DNA from 4 places in the Paenibacillus sp. FSL H8-0280 genome. Region 3 is predicted to be linked to each of the others. Evidence: riboswitches for the same ligand, from Rfam matches in the RefSeq annotation. Region 3 holds a riboswitch; each other region holds the start of a gene.
What was found. A riboswitch is a leader RNA that binds a small molecule or an ion and turns the genes downstream of it on or off. The one in region 3 is predicted to bind cyclic di-AMP.
Positions count from the first base shown of each region.

Region 1: it holds a riboswitch for cyclic di-AMP, as region 3 does, so the genes downstream of both, MHI12_RS06950 (hypothetical protein) here and MHI12_RS17540 (3D domain-containing protein) in region 3, are expected to answer to the same signal.
Region 2: it holds a riboswitch for cyclic di-AMP, as region 3 does, so the genes downstream of both, MHI12_RS00525 (C40 family peptidase) here and MHI12_RS17540 (3D domain-containing protein) in region 3, are expected to answer to the same signal.
Region 4: it holds a riboswitch for cyclic di-AMP, as region 3 does, so the genes downstream of both, MHI12_RS10295 (C40 family peptidase) here and MHI12_RS17540 (3D domain-containing protein) in region 3, are expected to answer to the same signal.

Region 1 covers NZ_CP150296.1:1,574,942-1,579,693, forward strand. Annotated here, with positions in the region: gene MHI12_RS06935 (urease accessory protein UreF) at 1-421, opposite strand, end outside; tRNA gene MHI12_RS06940 (tRNA-Leu) at 865-947, shown strand; gene MHI12_RS06945 (glutathione peroxidase) at 1,095-1,574, opposite strand; cyclic di-AMP (ydaO/yuaA leader) riboswitch at 1,946-2,121, shown strand; gene MHI12_RS06950 (hypothetical protein) at 2,237-2,635, shown strand; gene MHI12_RS06955 (HAD family hydrolase) at 2,763-3,446, shown strand; gene MHI12_RS06960 (Nramp family divalent metal transporter) at 3,589-4,752, opposite strand, start outside.
Region 2 covers NZ_CP150296.1:107,874-112,625, forward strand. Annotated here, with positions in the region: gene rbsK (ribokinase) at 1-455, shown strand, start outside; gene MHI12_RS00515 (c-type cytochrome) at 530-889, opposite strand; gene MHI12_RS00520 (GNAT family N-acetyltransferase) at 1,040-1,534, opposite strand; gene MHI12_RS00525 (C40 family peptidase) at 1,890-2,360, opposite strand; cyclic di-AMP (ydaO/yuaA leader) riboswitch at 2,364-2,501, opposite strand; gene MHI12_RS00530 (hypothetical protein) at 2,747-3,598, opposite strand; gene MHI12_RS00535 (M1 family metallopeptidase) at 3,609-4,752, opposite strand, start outside.
Region 3 covers NZ_CP150296.1:4,018,896-4,023,647, forward strand. Annotated here, with positions in the region: gene MHI12_RS17530 (hypothetical protein) at 6-347, opposite strand; gene MHI12_RS17535 (polysaccharide deacetylase family protein) at 502-1,293, shown strand; gene MHI12_RS17540 (3D domain-containing protein) at 1,413-2,087, opposite strand; cyclic di-AMP (ydaO/yuaA leader) riboswitch at 2,090-2,285, opposite strand; gene MHI12_RS17545 (amino acid ABC transporter ATP-binding protein) at 2,503-3,225, opposite strand; gene MHI12_RS17550 (ABC transporter substrate-binding protein/permease) at 3,212-4,675, opposite strand.
Region 4 covers NZ_CP150296.1:2,269,731-2,274,482, forward strand. Annotated here, with positions in the region: gene MHI12_RS10275 (xanthine phosphoribosyltransferase) at 114-695, shown strand; gene MHI12_RS10280 (hypothetical protein) at 793-1,122, shown strand; gene MHI12_RS10285 (hypothetical protein) at 1,242-1,460, shown strand; gene MHI12_RS10290 (carboxymuconolactone decarboxylase family protein) at 1,606-1,935, shown strand; gene MHI12_RS10295 (C40 family peptidase) at 2,009-2,473, opposite strand; cyclic di-AMP (ydaO/yuaA leader) riboswitch at 2,479-2,610, opposite strand; gene pelA (pectate lyase) at 3,030-3,992, shown strand; tRNA gene MHI12_RS10305 (tRNA-Leu) at 4,169-4,252, shown strand; gene MHI12_RS10310 (carbohydrate-binding protein) at 4,397-4,752, opposite strand, start outside.

The sequences.
Region 1 (4,752 bases), 2.4 Mb from region 3:
AGGCGTGAACAGTGGAGAGGCAGCCAACCGAATCGTATTTGGCAAAGATCTGTTCGAGCTGGCTGAATTCAATCCAGGGGTGCAGAGCGCGTGCAAGTCTGATCAATCGTTTACCCATGGCGGCAGCTTGTTCTCTGAGATCTCCAGGGGTTCGCTGAACATGGACGAGCTTGTCGATCAGAGCTATCCGCCATGTATCCTTGTGATCTGCTGCGGTATAGATGCCTTTGATGGCCATACCTTCAAGACGGACGATGCTGGGATGCAACTGACAACGCATGAATGATTCGAGATCTTCAGCATTACGAATGGTACCCTCCCTGATATGGATATCCATGCCGAAGGAATGGGTGAACCCTCCAACCTGAATAGAGGAATCAAGCAGTTTGACATAATCGAGCAGCTTATTCCCACGGTTCACAATCATTCGCCTCCTGTGTTCGTTAAATGTCACTTAAAGTGACATTTATATTCCTTTTGTTTGCTTTATGTTTAAAAATCCGAATTATATGGTAGTTATCATCCCATAAATGTCCGCTTTTTGTCAATAGTATCCGTGAAATTTAATGGATTAAATTTGTAATTCAATATTTTTGTTATTTTATATAACTCACCGTGTTATTTATATGGCGAAGTGCAGGGAGGACCATATATAAGGAAGGACTATATATAAATGAATCAATAAGATCGACTCATACCGAAAAAGAGGGGATCAAATCTAATAATATGCAGTTCATGGGTAAAGATGACGAGATTATGCGATTTTTGATGAAAATGCCTAGCTGAAAAAGAAGTATTAAAAAATACTTTACTTTTAGTTCTGAACCCGGTATAATCAATTCTGTTGCCGATTATTTACGACATGCGGTCGTGGTGGAATGGCAGACACGCTATCTTGAGGGGGTAGTGGGCGTATGCCCGTGGAGGTTCGAGTCCTCTCGACCGCATCATATGAACGATTAAAAAGAAGCTTTCCGTTATTGGAAAGCTTCTTTTTTGTCTTTTTCGAACAGTATAACATCAAAGTTGAGAAAAAAAGCCATCCATTACCGGGGCAATACTGCTCTACCTTCCGGCTACGGGTGGCCTGTGTATTATTTTTGCAGCAAGTTCTTGATATCTTCTTCAATCTTGTCCGGTGTTGTTTTGGGAGCATAACGTTTAATGACCTGTCCGTTCTGATCCACAAGGAATTTGGTGAAATTCCATTTGATTGCTTTGGAGCCGAGCAGGCCAGGAGCTTCTGTACTAAGGTGTTGGAAAAGAGGGTGAGCGCTTGATCCGTTCACATCAATTTTCTCAAACATGGGGAAGCTCACGCCATAATTCATCTGACAGAACTCGGCAATATCGTCGGAAGATCCTTTTTCCTGTGCAAACTGGTTACTTGGGAAACCAAGAACTTCAAATGGAGCATCTTGAAACTTGTCTTGCAGTTCTTGAAGACCTTTGAATTGAGGGGTAAGGCCGCATGAGCTTGCCGTATTCACGATCAGGAGCACTTTGTCACGGTAGTCGGACATTTCAACTTCTTGACCGCGAAGGGTATTCACTTTGTAATCGTAGACTGTCATCTAAATCGCCTCCATTTATTTACTCTTATATCTTCTATTATATTGGTTACAATTAAATATTGCAAAACTAATATGGTGTTAAAAGAATCAAAACAGGCAAGTTGTGCGGAATACGTGAATGAATTGCGAAGGGATTTTCGTCAGAGTGAGAATTAGATAGCCTTGAAGAGATGGATAGAGTATAACCTTATTGTAAGCGTTATTATGGATGAGTATTGGCAAAAATCTGCCGATTCGGTGATCTGTGAGGACTTTACACCGTCATGGCACGGGTGTATGATTCATAACGTAATTTCAATTTAAACTAAATTGTATATGAAAAACGAAACAAACGATAATATCGCTCGATCTTATCTTAAGATATACGAACGATGTTTTAATCGCTGAGTTTCCATTCATTCATGAGTGGAAAACGGGGGAACCAACGGAATGCGCTGTCCAGGACAGTAGGCATTCATGGGGTGAATTTTCCGGTGACAGCCGGAAATAGGGCGACTCTCGCGCCCGAATCCGTCAGCTAACCTCGTAAGCGTTAAAGGGAGAGGCAACAAGCCGTACGCTGGTTCATGGCGTTTTCGCCATGGATTCTTTAAGAAGCGTTCGGGAGGCCTTGGTCCCCCACGCTTCTTTTTTGTTGTCTTTTCACGCCAAGGGAGGAACGAATGATGGATACTGAGATGATCTTAGTGACTGCTCCAAATGAAGCAGGACGCAAATTTATCAAATTACTGATGTACAAAAAAATGCCGTTTGCCGTTCTAACCAACAGTGCAGGGGAAGAGCGCAGACTCCGTAGAATCGGAGTAGAACATGTCATTCGCATGAACACGGCTGCAGCTCAAAAATGGTTTTTGCCGCAGGGCAGCGTAGGCAACGTGTTTATTTTCGAAAACAGCCTGAATCTGACCTGTCGTTATTTACAGATCTGCCGTTCATGGACATCGAAATCCCTGTGCGTCATTACGGAGCAAAGCCATCCAAAGGGCATCTATCGGGGCATGGGCGCAGACCGGATTGTATATTCGCTCAATGGGGAAGTTGGCTTTCTCCTCAATGGTTAATGCCATAGCTTGTGATTGCTCAGGTGTAAGGTGCCTGTTATAATTGAATGTATCGATAAACGGAAGTTTGAGGAGACTCATGCATGATGGTGAGTCTTCTTTTTTATGGTTACAAGGAGGAATTGGCGTGCCGGATGTAGGTGGATTAAAATGGTTGTTTTTTGATGTTGGAGATACGCTGGTGGATGAATGGGAGCCGGTTGATGATATTATCGGACAGTTCGTCCGTGAAGCTTGTGCTTTAGGGTATCCAGTGAAAATTGATGCGGTACGCGAACTGTTTGCCAACTGTTACCGAAAATATGAGCAATGGCCGATGAGAGTGGCGATTCGCACATTCGTTGAAGACGAGGGACACCAGAAACAGATTCAGGACAAGCTGAAGTTTCAAAAAGATCTTGAACGTCCTTTTCCTTCAGCGGATTCCGTTCTTCAGCAGTTGTCACGGCATTATCGCATTGGCATTATTGCCAATCAGAGTCCAGGAACGGAAGAGAGACTGGAGAGCTACGGCTTGCGGAAGTATGTTGATGTTCTGGCATGTTCGGCTGAAGAAGGAGTGTCCAAGCCAGACCCTGAGTTATACGCTGTGGCCTTGAAACAGGCCGGTTGTGAACCGGAGGAAGCTGTCATGATCGGCGATCGGATCGATAACGACATTATACCTGCTCAGAATCTGGGCATGCGGACGATTCGAATTATGCAGGGTTACGGAAGATTCCAGCCAGAATTATCGGATGACCAACGTGCGGATTGGACTGTTGATTCATTGGATCAACTCTTGCCGTTACTGATGCCAAATCAGGATTAGATTCAGATGGTTGTTTATTGGAGTTTGAGTTTTACTATAAAAGGAAACACCTTGCTATATTGCAACAATAAAGGCTGATCAACTTGGGTATAAAATACCGGAGTTGATCAGCCTTTTTAGTAACGAGTCGATTTGAACGAGATTAGAACAAACGGATCGTCTGAATGATCAGATATACATTCAGTACAACGATAATCGCGGCAATGACCCATGAGATGATTTTGAGCCACAATTTGTTGGCGAATGCACCCATGCTTTTTTTATCACTTGTGAACATCACCAGGGGAATTACAGCAAAGGGCAATTGAAGCGACAGCACGACCTGGCTCAGAATGAGCAGTTCTTCTGTGCCATGTTCTCCTGCAATGGCTGTCACAATTACCGCCGGGATGATGGCGATCAGACGTGTGACCAGTCTGCGCAGCCAAGCCGGAATTCGAATGTTCAGAAAACCTTCCATAACGATCTGCCCAGCGAGTGTACCTGTAAGGGTAGAGTTCTGACCTGATGCTAACAGCGCCACACCGAACAGGATACTTGCAACCGTAGTACCTAATAGAGGTGTCAGCAGATGATAGGCATCTGCGATCTCGGCAACCTGCGTCATACCAGCACTGTGGAATACAGCAGCAGATACAATCAGGATAGCCGCATTGATGAACAGGGCCAGTGTCAACGCGATCGTAGAATCCATGGTCGAGTACCGAATGGCTTCTTTTTTGCCCTGTGGTGTCTGTTCGATCTGACGGGTCTGCACAATGGAAGAATGCAGGTACAGATTATGCGGCATCACGGTTGCTCCGATAATACCAATGGCGATATAGAGCATAGCCGGATTTTGCAGAATCTCAACATTTGGTACAAAACCATGGAGAACACCGCCCATATCCGGTTTCGCCAGAAACAGGTCAATGCCGAAGCAGAGGGCTATGGTTGCCATCAGCACAATGACGAGAGTTTCCAGAGCGCGGAAACCTTTGTTTTGCAGTACAAGAATCAGGAGTACATCGACTGCGGTGATAATAACGCCGTATAACATGGGGATGTTAAATAACAGCTTTAACGCGATGGCAGAACCAATGACTTCAGCCAGATCGGTGGCTGCAATGGCAAGCTCACACAGTATCCATAACATCATGACAACAGGCATGCTGAATCGTTCACGACAGGCTTGAGCCAGATCCCGTCCAGTGACGATGCCGAGCTTGCCAGCCAGCGACTGAAGGACAACGGCCATCAGGTTCGATAACAGGATAACGGATAACAAGGTATACCCGAACTGCGAGCCGCCTGCGATATCTGTTGC
Region 2 (4,752 bases), 3.1 Mb from region 3:
CGGGTCTGCCCCAGGAGCTCCTGCGGTGCGTCGACGTTGTCACGCCGAACCGCAGCGAGCTTGCCGTGCTTACCGGCCGGGATCATCTCCGGCCGGAAGACCTGGATGCGGCGGTCGCAGAGCTCGCCGCATCCCTGGGGGCCGCTGTCGTCACGACGCTCGGCCCCGAGGGGGCTGTGTACGCGGCGGCGCCTGGTGGCCGCGTACAAGCAGGGCGTGCCGGCGCTTGCCGTGCGCCCGGCTACGCCGTAAGCGCCGTCGATACGACCGGCGCTGGCGATTGCTTCAACGGCGCGCTGGCGGTAGCCCTCGCGCGCGGTGAGACTTTGGACGCGGCCGTAGGCTTCGCCATGGGTGCGGCCGCGTTATCCGTGACAAAGCTCGGCGCCCAGTCCGGGATGCCGTCCGCACGTGAAGTTGAGGCCTTTCTGGCTGAGCATGCCGCAGAGGCTTAATAATTGATATAACAAAGAGGCTCTTATTCTCCCAAAAGGGGATTAAGCGCCTCTTTGTTATGCGTGTGCAGAGATTATTTCTTCTCTGACAGCCACATGGCGATATTTGCAATCTCTTCATCCTGCAGTTTGCCCTTGAAGGAAGGCATACCACCACCTTTACCTTTGACAATCGTAGAATAGATCTTCTCCAGATCATCCTGGCTGCCGATGTTGGCCAGAGCAGGTCCTACGCCACCTTGAAGCTGATCCCCGTGACAGGAGATACAATTGGCTTTGACCAGTGCTTCAGCTTGTCCGGCATCCAATGTTACTTCCGGCATGGTTGGCTTGGCTTCTTCAGCCACTTCTTCTTTCCCTGGAAGCGTAAACATTAAAACAATAGCTAAAGCGCATGCTGCAAAAAATACTCCGCTCATGATCCATTTGTGCATCCCTTATGTCCCCTCCAGAATGAAAGATCATCTAACCTGAAACTATCCATATCATTATAACGGAACCTGTACTGACATCATAGCATTTTGTGGGAATTTTTTGAACTAATCACATAACAAGGGGCAAATTTGGTTGTTTTGCAATGGATTCTAACCGCGAGGCCCTTCATAAACCATACAGTGAAAGGGCTTCAAGCCGCTTGGGGTCTGTCGTTCGTATGTATCCTGGGTGACAAATCCACTCTTCAGATAGACTTGAATGGCACGAGCATTCCAAGTGAGTACTTCCAGATCAATCTCATTCGTGGGATTTCGGCGAATAGCTTCCTGTACAATGGCAGTGACAAAAGCTGTCCCTTGACCCTGACCACATAGCTCTGGATGCATGCCAAGGCCAATCCGGGTTACCCTTTGAAGTGGGAAGTATTGAGCAAACCCACATATACGATCGTTCTGATCCAGGACGATTGCATATTGCTCCTGCCGCAGCTGTGCATCTCCGAATTCCACTTCCAGAGCTTTCATCTGCTCCCAGGGGAGCCAGCTGTAGATATTGTAAGGCGGATCATACTGCCAACTGCAGATAAGCTCCGCATGTTCTTCTCGCATGGGTACAACGTGAAACGTCACAGGGGTTTCCTTCATACACCTGCATGCTCCTTTCCTTGAAACAGAACTCTCTGTCCACTCTACAAAAGTGATGTTCATTTAGCAAGTCTTCCTTCTCAAGAAAAAAAATGAAACAAAAGTTCCGGTAATTTCGTTTATATTATAACGGGATGGGTAAAAACATCATAAGGGCACGGACGAACGAACGCAAAATGAACCTGTTGATGTCGCAGGATATACCCCGAGTATAACTTGCAACATGAATAAGGATTGAAGCACAAAAAAACCGCCGGATACATTCCTGCGGAGAATGTACCGGGCGGTTCTGTTATGCTTCTTGCTTCGTTCCAGTATGGTTAATGGTTACAGCATCATGTTGCTCAGCTTGTCCCTAGTCAAGGGCCAGTGATTCATATGCGTCCGTGCTCATAATCCGTTTTGCGCCAACATAACGATTGGCCCAATAGTTTTCACTCAATGCACTGATCGTAACGCCTTTGGAAGAAGAGGAGTGTGCGAACTTTCCATCCCCTACAAAGATACCTACATGAGATACGCCTTTACCTGTTGTATTAAAGAACACCAGATCGCCAGCTCTCATCTCCATGCGGGATACGGAATCGCCCATGTCGAATTGGGAACTGGATTGGCGTGCCAAATCAATACCCAACTTGTCGAATACATACCGTGTAAATCCGGAGCAGTCAAAGCCGTTAAGCGTTGTTCCCCCACTTTTGTATGTAGTTCCCATTGCTGAATCAATTACTGTGTCCATCTTTGAATCTGCGAATGCGCTACCTGCACCAAGTGATAAAGCAAATGTGATGCTAAGTACAGCTGCGGTTAATTTCTTCTTGAACAAGAGATATTCCCCTTCCAACGCCTGCGAGGTTAGCTTAAGGATTCGGTTGAAGGTCCCCTATGATCCCTCTGTAGCAAGATCAATTCACCCATAACTGGTTCCCCCGCTTCCCAGGTGCCAGGAATTTGGCTATGCTAGTTATGCACCTGCGAAATCAAGAAATGACGATTTAATTTTAAGTAGTTACAAATATGAATGTAAAGATTACAAAGTTGTTACTAAAAACTCACTGCGATTATTGTAACAGAGGAGTACGGCTTTGGCAACGTTTAGCAACAAATTTAGCAAAAAAAACCTCGACCTTTGACGGGGAAAGGTTGAGGTTTGCCTATTTATAAGTACATATTAGGCCATGAGTTTAACATGTGATGGTAACAATTTTTAAACTATCTGCTCTCACCTTTGGATATTTTGGACTGCCATAATCGGAAATGGCTGCATATTTTCCACAGACTCAATAGACATCTGGCAAGTGGATACGTCTGTTGTAGTATAAGTCCGGTCAGTCCCGTTAATAACCATGAGGCTGTAGTGAATGCCCCAAAGACGAGCAAGTGTACTCCACCCAGTAGGAGTGAAATGCCGATTACAGCGATGAGATGACGCAGTGCAATCCAGAGTGCTTTGAGGGTACCGTGAGCCCCGCCTTCTCCTTCTGGTGCCGAAACACCGAACTGCATGTAGAGTATGACATGGTGGATGATCCAACCATATACAATCCAGGCAGCAACATAAGGTATACCAGGCAAAAGTAATTGAAGGGAATGAAATCCGTCCATGAGAATCGAGTAGAGCTTCGGTATGAGCCAGTAGGCGGGCAGAAGTATCAATAATGTACGTATGGTGTGGAGCAGCAGCATCGGTTTCCACAGATTTTTGATTCCGCGGACAAAGGGGATGCGCTCTTCTGTAGAATTAAAGTGCTGAAGTGAGTAGAGCAGTCCTGCCTGAATGAGGGGGCTGATCAACATGCGAACCAGCAGCATGCCCCCGAGAATCCAAAGATAACGATGAACCTCTGGATGGGTAGACAGGTTAAGTTGACTTTCCATTTTGAACAAAAGTGTACTCAGCTCCCCGGCATCAGCATCTGGATAGCGCAGGAGTAGTGGGATGACCGCCGATTGTACCATTCGATAGAAGAAATATCCCCAAATGAGTTGATAAAGAAATAAGAGTGCGGCAATGAACATATGCTGACGGACGAGAAACCAGCCTTCACGTATTTTCGCTTTCACCGTTTCCACCTCACCATGACAGACCTCCGAATATGGCTTCTATTAGTTTGGTTACACTCATGCTCCAGCGGGATTTCGCCCGCTCATCCAGTCCGGATTTCAGGAAATTGTTCATATGGCGGTTCTCCAGCACGATCGAGTACAGGGGATCGGTCATGGCCCAGGATACGGGGGATGTGTGAGTTAATTTATACGTGATGCGATCTTCTTTGCCATTCCATTGCTTGGTGAGGATATGCCCGTCTTCAAAAGCAATGCGAACAGGAACGGCGCTGTAGTCACTGCCTTTTTTCGCTATCGTCACGGATGACTCGTACAATGTTTGCCCGTCTTTCTGTACGGGCGTAACACGAATCTTCTCTACAGCAAAGTCAGCCATCCCGTTACCATAGACATATTGGTCAAAATAATCAGACCAGGAAGTGCGGGTCACTTGTTCCACAATTTTCTGAAAATCAGCCGAAGTGGGATGTTTGAAACGGTACTTCTTCACATAGGTAGAGAGAATGCGTTCCATCTTTTTTGTGCCGACTTGATGTTCGATACCAAGCAATACAAGTTTGCCACGTGTATAGACATTGGCTGCATACTCATTCTGTGAATCGAACTTCCAGGATTCTTGTGTTAAAGATGAAGGAGACGTAATCAGTCCCGATTGTACCGGCAGATTCGGAATCAATCCGTATTCCTGCTCCATCAGTTTGTCTTCTGCATAAGAGGTGAACCCCTCATCCAGCCAGGCTTCCTCGAATTCGTTGCTGGCAACCATGCCGTAGAAGTACTGGTGTCCGATCTCGTGGACTACGGTTCGTTCCAGGTCATAACCTGGCGTGGTGTCATCGGCTCCAAAGGCTGTAACTAGCGTAGGGTATTCCATACCTCCAGCGCCGTTCCCCGCTTTGGGTGGAACTACGATGGATAAGGTAGCATAAGGATATGGGCCAAACCATTTGCTATAATTGGCTAGAGCGGCCTTCGCGGCGTAGAAATAACGTTCTTTCAGATCCTGATGAGCTGGGTCCAGATATAACTTGATTCGTACACCAGGCACATTGGGTGCAGAGAAGGGTTCCTCGGCGTACACAAAATCGGGTGAGGCTGCCCAGGCGAAATCATGCACATCATCGGCATAGAATTGATAGACCTTTTCTCCA
Region 3 (4,752 bases):
TTATGTTAGGAAGATCGTTTATCCTTGTTCAGATGATCCTCCATCAGCCTCTCTGCAGTCTGCACGATTTCGTCGATCTGCATCCGCGTGATGGAATCAAAATGAATACCCATGATCACCGTAACGGTTACTTTCAGCTGCAGGGCAGCCTTTCGGGCAAGCCGCTCACACAGCTCTTGTTCCTTATGCCCAGGAATATGTACCGTCGTCCCGCTTACGCGCTCATGATCCACGTAGAACGTGGCTACGGCGCCAATATGCGCCTTTCCTCCGGTAACGAGAAAAACCTTATCCTCTCCTGCTTCAATCACCTGTAAACGTATGGATTTCAAATCATATGTACTCATATCCTATCCACCTATCCTTTTCTATATGTTATATATGGAGGAATTATGGCTGTCATAAGCTAAATCCGCAATGAAACTTCTCACACTACGCATATTTTATGGAACCCTCGGGCATACCAAGGAGAACGTCATTTTGGAAAAGGAGGCCGTTATTATGCGCGTACGCCTCATTATGCTGATGGTTATCGTTATTTTTCTCGGGGGATATCATGCTCCAGTTTCATCGCGGGATGTTTCAGGCCCGTCAATTGAATCAGTATCAGGTTCGGATTCTGCGGAAGAAGAACAACTGACATTGGGACAGTTACGTCAAAAATATGCGGATACGTTCAAAACCAATGGTCCTTCAACCAAGAAGGTTGCACTGACTTTTGATGATGTACCTGATCCACGATTTACTCCACAAGTGCTGGATGTATTGAAGAAATACAATGTCAGAGCTACATTCTTCATCGTGGGTAGTCGTGCTGAGAAACATCCGGATCTGGTGAAACGCATCGTTAAGGAAGGGCATATGGTTGGTAATCACAGCTACAATCATCCTGAATTCAGTAAGCTGTCGATGAATGCCTTTCGCAAACAAATTTTACATACCGGGGATATTATTCGACGTTTGGCGGGATATACGCCCAAGATGATTCGGCCACCTTATGGAGACATTAATGAAGAACAGCTGAGATGGGCTGCCAAACAACACTATAGCATTGTGAACTGGAACGTAGACTCCCTGGACTGGAAAGGCCTCTCCAAGGAAGAGGTGAAGGATAACGTCCTATCTGCCGTGAAACCTGGCTCCATCGTTCTGCAACATGCAGGAGGCGGTGTGGGATCTAACCTGAACGGTACGATTGAGGCATTGCCTGAAATAATTGAAGAACTGCGTAACCGGGGATATGAACTGGTCACCTTGGACGAAATGCTGGGATTGCCAAAGGCCAAAGATTAGGATGACCGTGATAACAAATAATGAGAATATTAATGAGAATATTAAAAGGGTGCTGTTCAATCGCAAATTAGCGACTGGCAGACACCCTGTTTGAATTCATTTTAAATGTTATTTTCTCTCTACTTCAGAATGTACAGTTCGACATCCTGAAAACCAAATGAGCTTACAGACTGTTTGCTACCCGGGATAAAAATATCAATCCGGTGACCCTTGATTGCACCGCCCACATCACGTGCTGTGGCTACAAAAGCCTGTTTTGGCAATCCTGGATGGCTGTGACCAGTTACCAGTACTTTGGTTCCAAGTGGAATTACACTTGGATCAACTGCAATCGTACCCAGTTCAAGGTCATTTCCGAAATAATCGACTGCACCCCAGCCTCCATTTTCAGACGGATCTGCTGAGTATGCCGTTGCTTTCACGTTCACAGCTTTGCTGTAATCGAATGTTTTACCCCAGGCTTGAACAACTTTGTTATCTGCGTTAACGTCCAAGCTCGCTGTAGTAACAGTCTTCGCTTGGGCCTTGCTCTCCGTTGCCGCAGCGGCTGCAACATTGTTTGCCTTACCGGGAATCGTAATTTTCAAACCACCATAAATGTTGTAAGCCGAAATGTCGTTGTTTGCTTTAACCAACGTGTTGAGTGCTACTCCATATTGTTTCGATAAGGTGTAGAAGGTATCCCCTTCTTTGGCCACATGAACTGAATCGGCGTGAGCCGGAACGGCTTGAATGAGCATTGCTGTTGTCATTAATGCTACTGCTGTTTTGGCTATACGTTTCTTGTTAATCATGGTCTTCCTCCCTCATTGTGCCTGCGAAGTTAGTTGTCGGATTCGGATGAGGAGCCCACCCTATAGGTTCTTCGTTACATCTGAAACGTTATGTACCCTAATTCACCCCAAGCAGTGTGCCGTAGATCTTCCCCCTGCACAATCTGCATCGTTACATCCCCCACACTCCCTGTCCGGAAGTTTCGGCAGAGTTCAATATATCACAATTTTGTAACCTGAACTTGTAGTAATTCTTACCAAATGGTTTTTAGCATGTCATCATATTTAAGAATACTGCATTCTTTAGAATTATTGGATGACCTGATTCCTTTACATCTGGTAACAGAATAGTTACTTTTCAAATCTATAAATGATTAATACGCACAAAAAAATAGCGTTACCGACTCGATGTCAGTAACGCTATTTAATCTTTCATTTAGAGTACTTTGGCAAGAAAATCACGTGTACGTGAATTTTTGGGTGCTCCAAACACCTCATCAGGTGTTCCCTCTTCCACAATAACCCCGCCATCCATGAACAGGATGCGGTCTCCCACTTCACGTGCAAAACCCATCTCATGTGTCACGATGACCATCGTCATCCCGCCTTCTGCAAGACGTTTCATGACATCCAGCACTTCGCCGACCATCTCAGGGTCCAGTGCTGAAGTAGGCTCGTCAAACAGCATCACATGCGGCTGCATGGCCAATGCTCTAGCAATGGCGATCCGCTGCTTCTGTCCACCTGACAGCTGATTCGGGAATGTATCTTTTTTATCGTACAAGCCCACGGTGTTAAGCAGATCAGCGGCGATTTTCTCCGCTTCCTGAGTGGATTGTTTCTTCACTTTAATCGGAGCAATCGTAATGTTTTGCTCTACCGTTTTGTGTGGGAACAGGTTGAAATGCTGGAACACCATACCCATCTTCTCACGAGTCGCATTGATGTTGTGCTTCGGATCGGTGATTGACACGCCTTCAAAATCAATCTCACCCGAGGTAGGCTGTTCCAGCAGGTTCAGACAACGTAAGAATGTACTTTTACCCGAACCGGAAGGACCGATAACCACGACAACCTCACCTTTGCCAATCGTCACGTTAATGCCCTTAAGTACATCGTTATTTCCATAAGATTTGTGTAATTGTCTAACGTCTATCACTTGCACTCAACTTCCTTTCCAGTCGTCCCAGCAGCTTGGACAAAATGAACGTCATTACAAAGTAGATGGCTGCTGCAATCAAAAATGGACTCAAGCCTTGGTACGTAATGTTTTTGACTACACTTGCCTGATACATAATATCCACCATACCGATAACGGAGATAATGGAGGATTCTTTGATGATAGTTATGAATTCATTACCGATCGCTGGTAATACAGCTTTGAAGGCTTGTGGCAATATGATATAACGCATCGCGGCGCCTCTTCCCATACCTAATGAACGCGCTGCCTCCAACTGACCACGATCCACACCTTGAATACCCGCACGGAAAATCTCTGCCAGATACGCACCACTATTAATGGAAAGCGTGATGATACCTGCCTGAAGGGCAGTGAAGTTAATGCCAAAGGACAGGGAGAAACCATAGTAAATAATCATCAACTGTACCAACATCGGTGTGCCACGGATCACTTCAACGTAAGCAGTACCGATCCAGCGCAAGATTGCAGCGTCATGCAAACGGAACAAACAGATGATCAATCCAATAATTACCCCGAAGATAACCCCAAGTGCAGACAACAGAAGTGTGTATCCTACACCTGTAGCATAGAAACTTTTGTACTCCCAGAATACTTGGAAAATATTTTGTGATTTGTTCGCTTTATCCGCCATCAAGAGGCTGGCGTCCGTCACCATCTGATTGATTTTATCTTCACTTTTCAGTCGCTCCAGTGTTCCATTTACTGCAGCTAGCAGCTCGGTATTCCCTTTACGAATCCCGATTGCCGCTTCTGCTTGCTCTTCGTCCGGAACAGCAGCAGCAAGTCCAATGATATCGTCCAGATAACCTGCAGCAACGGTATCTTCAACGATTGCCGCGTCAATGCGTTTTGTTTGCAGTTGAAGCACGATATCCGAGATTTTATCCAGCGCAGTAAGCTTCGCTCCTGGAATACTCTGTCCGATCGTTTCCTGAATGGAGCCTTTCTGAACGCCAATCTTCGCATTTTCAAGTTCTGCCATAGTTGGATATTTGTCTTTATCCACATTGCGAACCATAATCACTTGTTTTGATTTATAATAGGTGTCGGAAAAATCGATACTTTTCTTCCGCTCATCCGTTGGCGTCATACCTGAAATCACCAGATCAACACGCCCGCTCTGCAATGAAGGCAGAAGACCGTCGAATCCCATATCCTCAATCACAAGCTCAGCGCCAAGATCTTTGGCAATCTCTTTGGCGATCTCAATATCGAAGCCGACGATTTCATCTTTGCCATTAATCACTTTATGGAATTCGTATGGTGCAAAATCGGCACTTGTACCGAGCACCAGCTTTTTACTGCTTGAATTATCTGTAGTTCCACTTGCAAGTGCCACAGGAACGGCAGTCGTCAGCAGAATAACAAAGGTCAACAGCATCATGGTGTAACGACTTATTAATTTCAACCTTTTTCTCTCCCCTTACAATACTTTGTATGCTTCTCATGTTGATGACTGAGTCATTATAAAGTACAATGCATGAT
Region 4 (4,752 bases), 1.7 Mb from region 3:
ATGAGCTTTGGCTTGAAATGCGTCCCAAGGACAGCGCCCAGGCAATTTCGCTTGAACTTATAGATAGATATATGATACTTTTACCTCATAGGATAGGCTTGGGAGGTCAAATCATGGAATTATTGAAACAACGAATTTTACAAGAAGGTGTGGTTATCTCGGATCAAGTATTAAAGCTGGATGGTCTGTTGAACCACCAGATTGATCCTGCATTAACGATGGAGATGGGACGTGAGTTTGCTGCCCGTTTTCGTGAAAGTGGAGTAACTCGGGTAATCACGGTAGAATCCTCAGGGATTCCGGTTGCTTTTGCAGCAGCCTATGAACTTGGGGTGCCCCTTGTATTCGCCCGTCGTAAAAAAACACTTCTGGCTGATCCTGATGCTTACTGTGAACGTGTACCGTCCTTTACCAAAGGAATTGTAACTGACATTATGGTATCCCGCGAGTTCATTCATGAGAATGACCGTATTTTGTTCATTGATGATATTATTGCCAATGGAGATGCCGCTCGTGGCGTCATCAAAATTATCGAGCGTTCCGGTGCGGAACTCGTCGGATTCGGCGTTGTGGTCGAGAAAAGTTTTCAGGCGGGGGCACGCACGATTCGTGAACAGGGTATTCCGGTGGAAGCCTTGGTACGCATTCGTTCCCTGAACGATGGTACGGTACAATTTGACGATAACGAAATGTGACATTTTAAAGGAATAGGGCCTATTTTTTGAACTATGCCTTTGCATGACCGCCGATTTCATTTATAATGGGGTTATGTTAGGGAGAGGAGGCAACACCATGGGGAACCAACCGGCAACAGAACAATTTTTTAATGATAAGCTGGCGGAATCGAAAGTTCATTTTGAACGTGCCCTGGATTGTAAACATACGGAATTCGATGACCTTTATCCCTATATGATTGAACATCCTCAATTTTTCTGGTACAAACGCTATGTTGCCTGGTCAGAATTACTGACGATTGTAGGCTTGTGCGAAGAGTTGTCCTTCTCTTGGAAAGAACAATTTACACCGCATCAAGTGGAGTACCTTGAAGAACGTGTGATGTCCGCCAAAGTGCTTGATTTTTGGTTCGAGAAGAACGACAGCAAAGAGCACGCGCAGCGGTAACTTTCAGTCGGGACATAATTTCGAATGACATGACAGTCCAATACAGTCACGTGAGACCTAAATGACATTTCATTTAGGTCTCTTTTTGTAAATAAATTTGGAATATAGGAGCCATGAAGATGATTAGTGATACAGAACTGGACGCCCTGCGTCTGTCAGGTGAGAAAGTAAGAGTAGTACGGGACGAGCTGGAATCTAACGATGTAACCGGGATTGTGGTTGCCTGGGATGGCGAGCAGGTACTTATCCGTCGTCAGAATCGACGTGTCGTGAAGCTGGATCGCGGTTACCGATATCAGCTGTTCAGCGAGCCGCGCCAGAGTCCACTTAGTGGATAGCAATCGCTTATAATTGAGCAGGAACTTTGAGCGTTTAAATGTTTGGAATTACCATGATTTCTTGGCATAATTGGCTCACTCGGGAGAGAAGATAGGTACAGTGAGGAAGATCTGTAACTATAGCCGAGAGGGTGTGCTACAAGCCATGACATTGATGAATGATAAAGTTCATGCCTACAAGGATCAGATTGGAGCATTAAGCGATGTACTGCCAGGTGTGGTGAAGTCGTATCATGAGTTTACCGGAGAATGTTTCCAACCTGGCGTGATTGATGCCAAGACAAAACAGCTAATTGCACTCGGCATTGGATTATTCGCCAACAATGAAGTATGTACCTTCTACCATGTAGAAGAAGCCCGTGCCAAGGGAGCAACAGATCAGGAGATTATGGAGACCGTTGCGGTGGCCGGAGCTGTTGGAGGAGGACATGCCCTGTCTCAGGGTGCGATGCGAGTGCAGAAGGCGCTGCATTAGTAAGTAATGCAACATACATTTTTAAGTACAAAAAAGGCATCCGGTTAATAACCGATGCCTTTTTGTATGTGAATCACATTTTACCTAACATTTTATCATACATAAACTGTCCAGTTACCCGACGTGCTGTTACATAGCGGTCATTGAAGTATGGATTCGATAACTTTGTGATGCTTACACCTTTACTGCTGGAGGCATGAGCGAATTGTCCGCCGCCGATATATACACCTGTATGTGAAATGCCTTTGCCTGTTGTATTAAAGAACACCAGATCACCTGTCCGAACATTGCTCTTGGATACAGGCGTACCTGCTTTGGCTTGCTGCTGAGAAGTACGTGGCAATTCAATGCTGTATTTGTTGAAAAGATATCTCATAAAACCAGAACAGTCGAAGCCGGCTACAGTCGTGCCACCCCATTTGTAAGGAATACCTGTCATGTTGTTCACTACGGAGTTGATACTGCTTGCCTCTGTGCTTGTTGCCCCGGATGTAAATAATACAGCTGCTCCAAAAATGGAGATAATCAGTTTTTTCAAAATCAATGTTCTCCCTTCGATGCCTACGGAGTTAGCTAAGGGTTCGGTAGAAGGTTCCCTATATTTCCTATGTATAAGAATAATTCACCCAAATTGGTTCCCCCGTTTTCAAACATGAAACTCGGCAATGAATAATTAAGTTTTTGTAACTATTTGAAACTATATTGCATAAATGCGTAATTGTCAAACCCATTTAAACCCTTTCTTAATACCTCAATGTTAGCGGAATTAAGGTTTTTATATGAAAAAAGGGATCAACTTTGGGTATCATTCATGACAAAAACGTCATTATTGATTCGTTTAAGACGAATTTGGATAAATAAATAGGTTTGTCATGAGTTAAAAGAACTATTCCGTTATGTAGAATTAGAGAGATTATATTCATTAAGTTGCATATATTGACAAAAATCGATTTTTTGCATAATATCTGATTATCCAATCCACATATTGGATTTAAATTGATTTTATTATGCGATAAATATAAATAAAGGAGGTTTAGGGACGCGTATCATAGATAAAGTAGAAGTGGAAGATTTATAAAAACGAACATAGGAGAGTGTTACATTTGAAAGCGAAGAAATTAGTTACTTTTGTCCTGGCATGTACGATGGTGTTCTCAGCAGTTGGAATGGCAGTTCTTCCTGTAGGGACGGTATCTGCTGCGGATGCATCAGGTACAACAGCGAGTATTTTTGATATTTTGAAGAACCAGCTGCCGGATGGAGGTTGGAGAAAAGATTATAAACAGACAAGTGGAGAATGGGCAAAGTCCACGATAGACAACAAGGCTACATACTCAGAAATTAGAAGATTGGCGAAGGAATTTAAAAAGACGAATGATCCGCGTTACTCCACAGCTGCAATCAAAGGAATTAACTTTTTGATCAACATGCAGTATTCAAACGGCGGATGGCCACAGGTCTATCAAAGCTCCGGATATCACAAGCATATTACCTACAATGATGATGCCATGATTAATGTAATGATCATGCTCGATGAAGTAGCAGCACGCAAAGGTGATTTCTCGTTTATTGATAGTACACTTGCTAATCGCAGTAAAAATTCAGTTGCCAAAGGTGTGGAGGCGATTTTGAATACACAAGTCGTTTCAGGCGGTAAGCTGACAGGATGGGGACAACAACATGATTCCAGTTCCCTTAAACCAGCGAGCGCAAGAATCTACGAAGTGCCATCGCTGACAGCTGGAGAGAGTGTAACGATTGTTAAATTCCTGAAAACCAGACCTGCTAACGCTAAAATTACCGCATCTATTAAAGGAGCGGAGGCTTGGTTTAACAAGGTAAAAATTACGGGTTACAAGTATGAAAGAGCTAATGGAGATAGTAAAATTATCGCTGATTCCAAAGCTGCACCAATTTGGGCACGCTTCTATGAGATAGGAACGGATAAACCAATCTTTATTGGTCGTGACGGGGTAGTTAAATACAAATTAAGTGATATTGATAAAGAAAGAAGAGGCGGTTATGCATGGTATGGTAACTGGCCTTCCAAGCTGTAATTTGAAGTATGCTTCCGTTTTAATGAACCAAACTATTAGCAGCAGTTAAAGGTAGAGCCCGAATCGACATGGACGTCTGGTTCGGGCTTTATTGTTATTATTTTCAGTGTTGACATGATAGATTCCGCATGATATATTATTTCTTGTCGCCGATATTGATGACGGAGATACAATATGCGGTCGTGGCGGAATTGGCAGACGCGCACGGTTCAGGTCCGTGTGGGCTAACCCCCGTGGAGGTTCGAGTCCTCTCGACCGCATCTAAAAAAAAGACTCCTTAAGCTAACGCTTAAGGAGTCTTTTTTGCATTTTTTGATATAACACTAACATTAGACTTAAGTATCCAAGAGGTTAGTGCTTAGCTGCACGTACAGCAAATGTCTTCCATCAGCCATACGGAACGTTTATTGTGCTGCGGTAACATTAACGCTGTCAATATTCGGTCCTTCCGATCCAGTGGTAACCACTTTCAATGTATTGGTGCCCGTGTTCATGGGGACCTGTATTGTTTTTTCAACCCAAGTGGACCAGCTTCCCGTAGCCGGAAAGGGCTCGTTGCTAATGACTTTGGTTCCGTTCACAAAAATGTCGAGGTTCCGAGTGCCGCTTTCCAGCGCATAACGAAACTTTACGTTTTTGGTACCTGTTGTCGTGTTATTAATGCCGTTCCATTGAATGGCCGAACCAGTCATCGCATTGAAGTTAACATACCCGGAGCCAGTGTAACCGGGGTAGATTGTTTCAATGGCAGCTTCCGTAA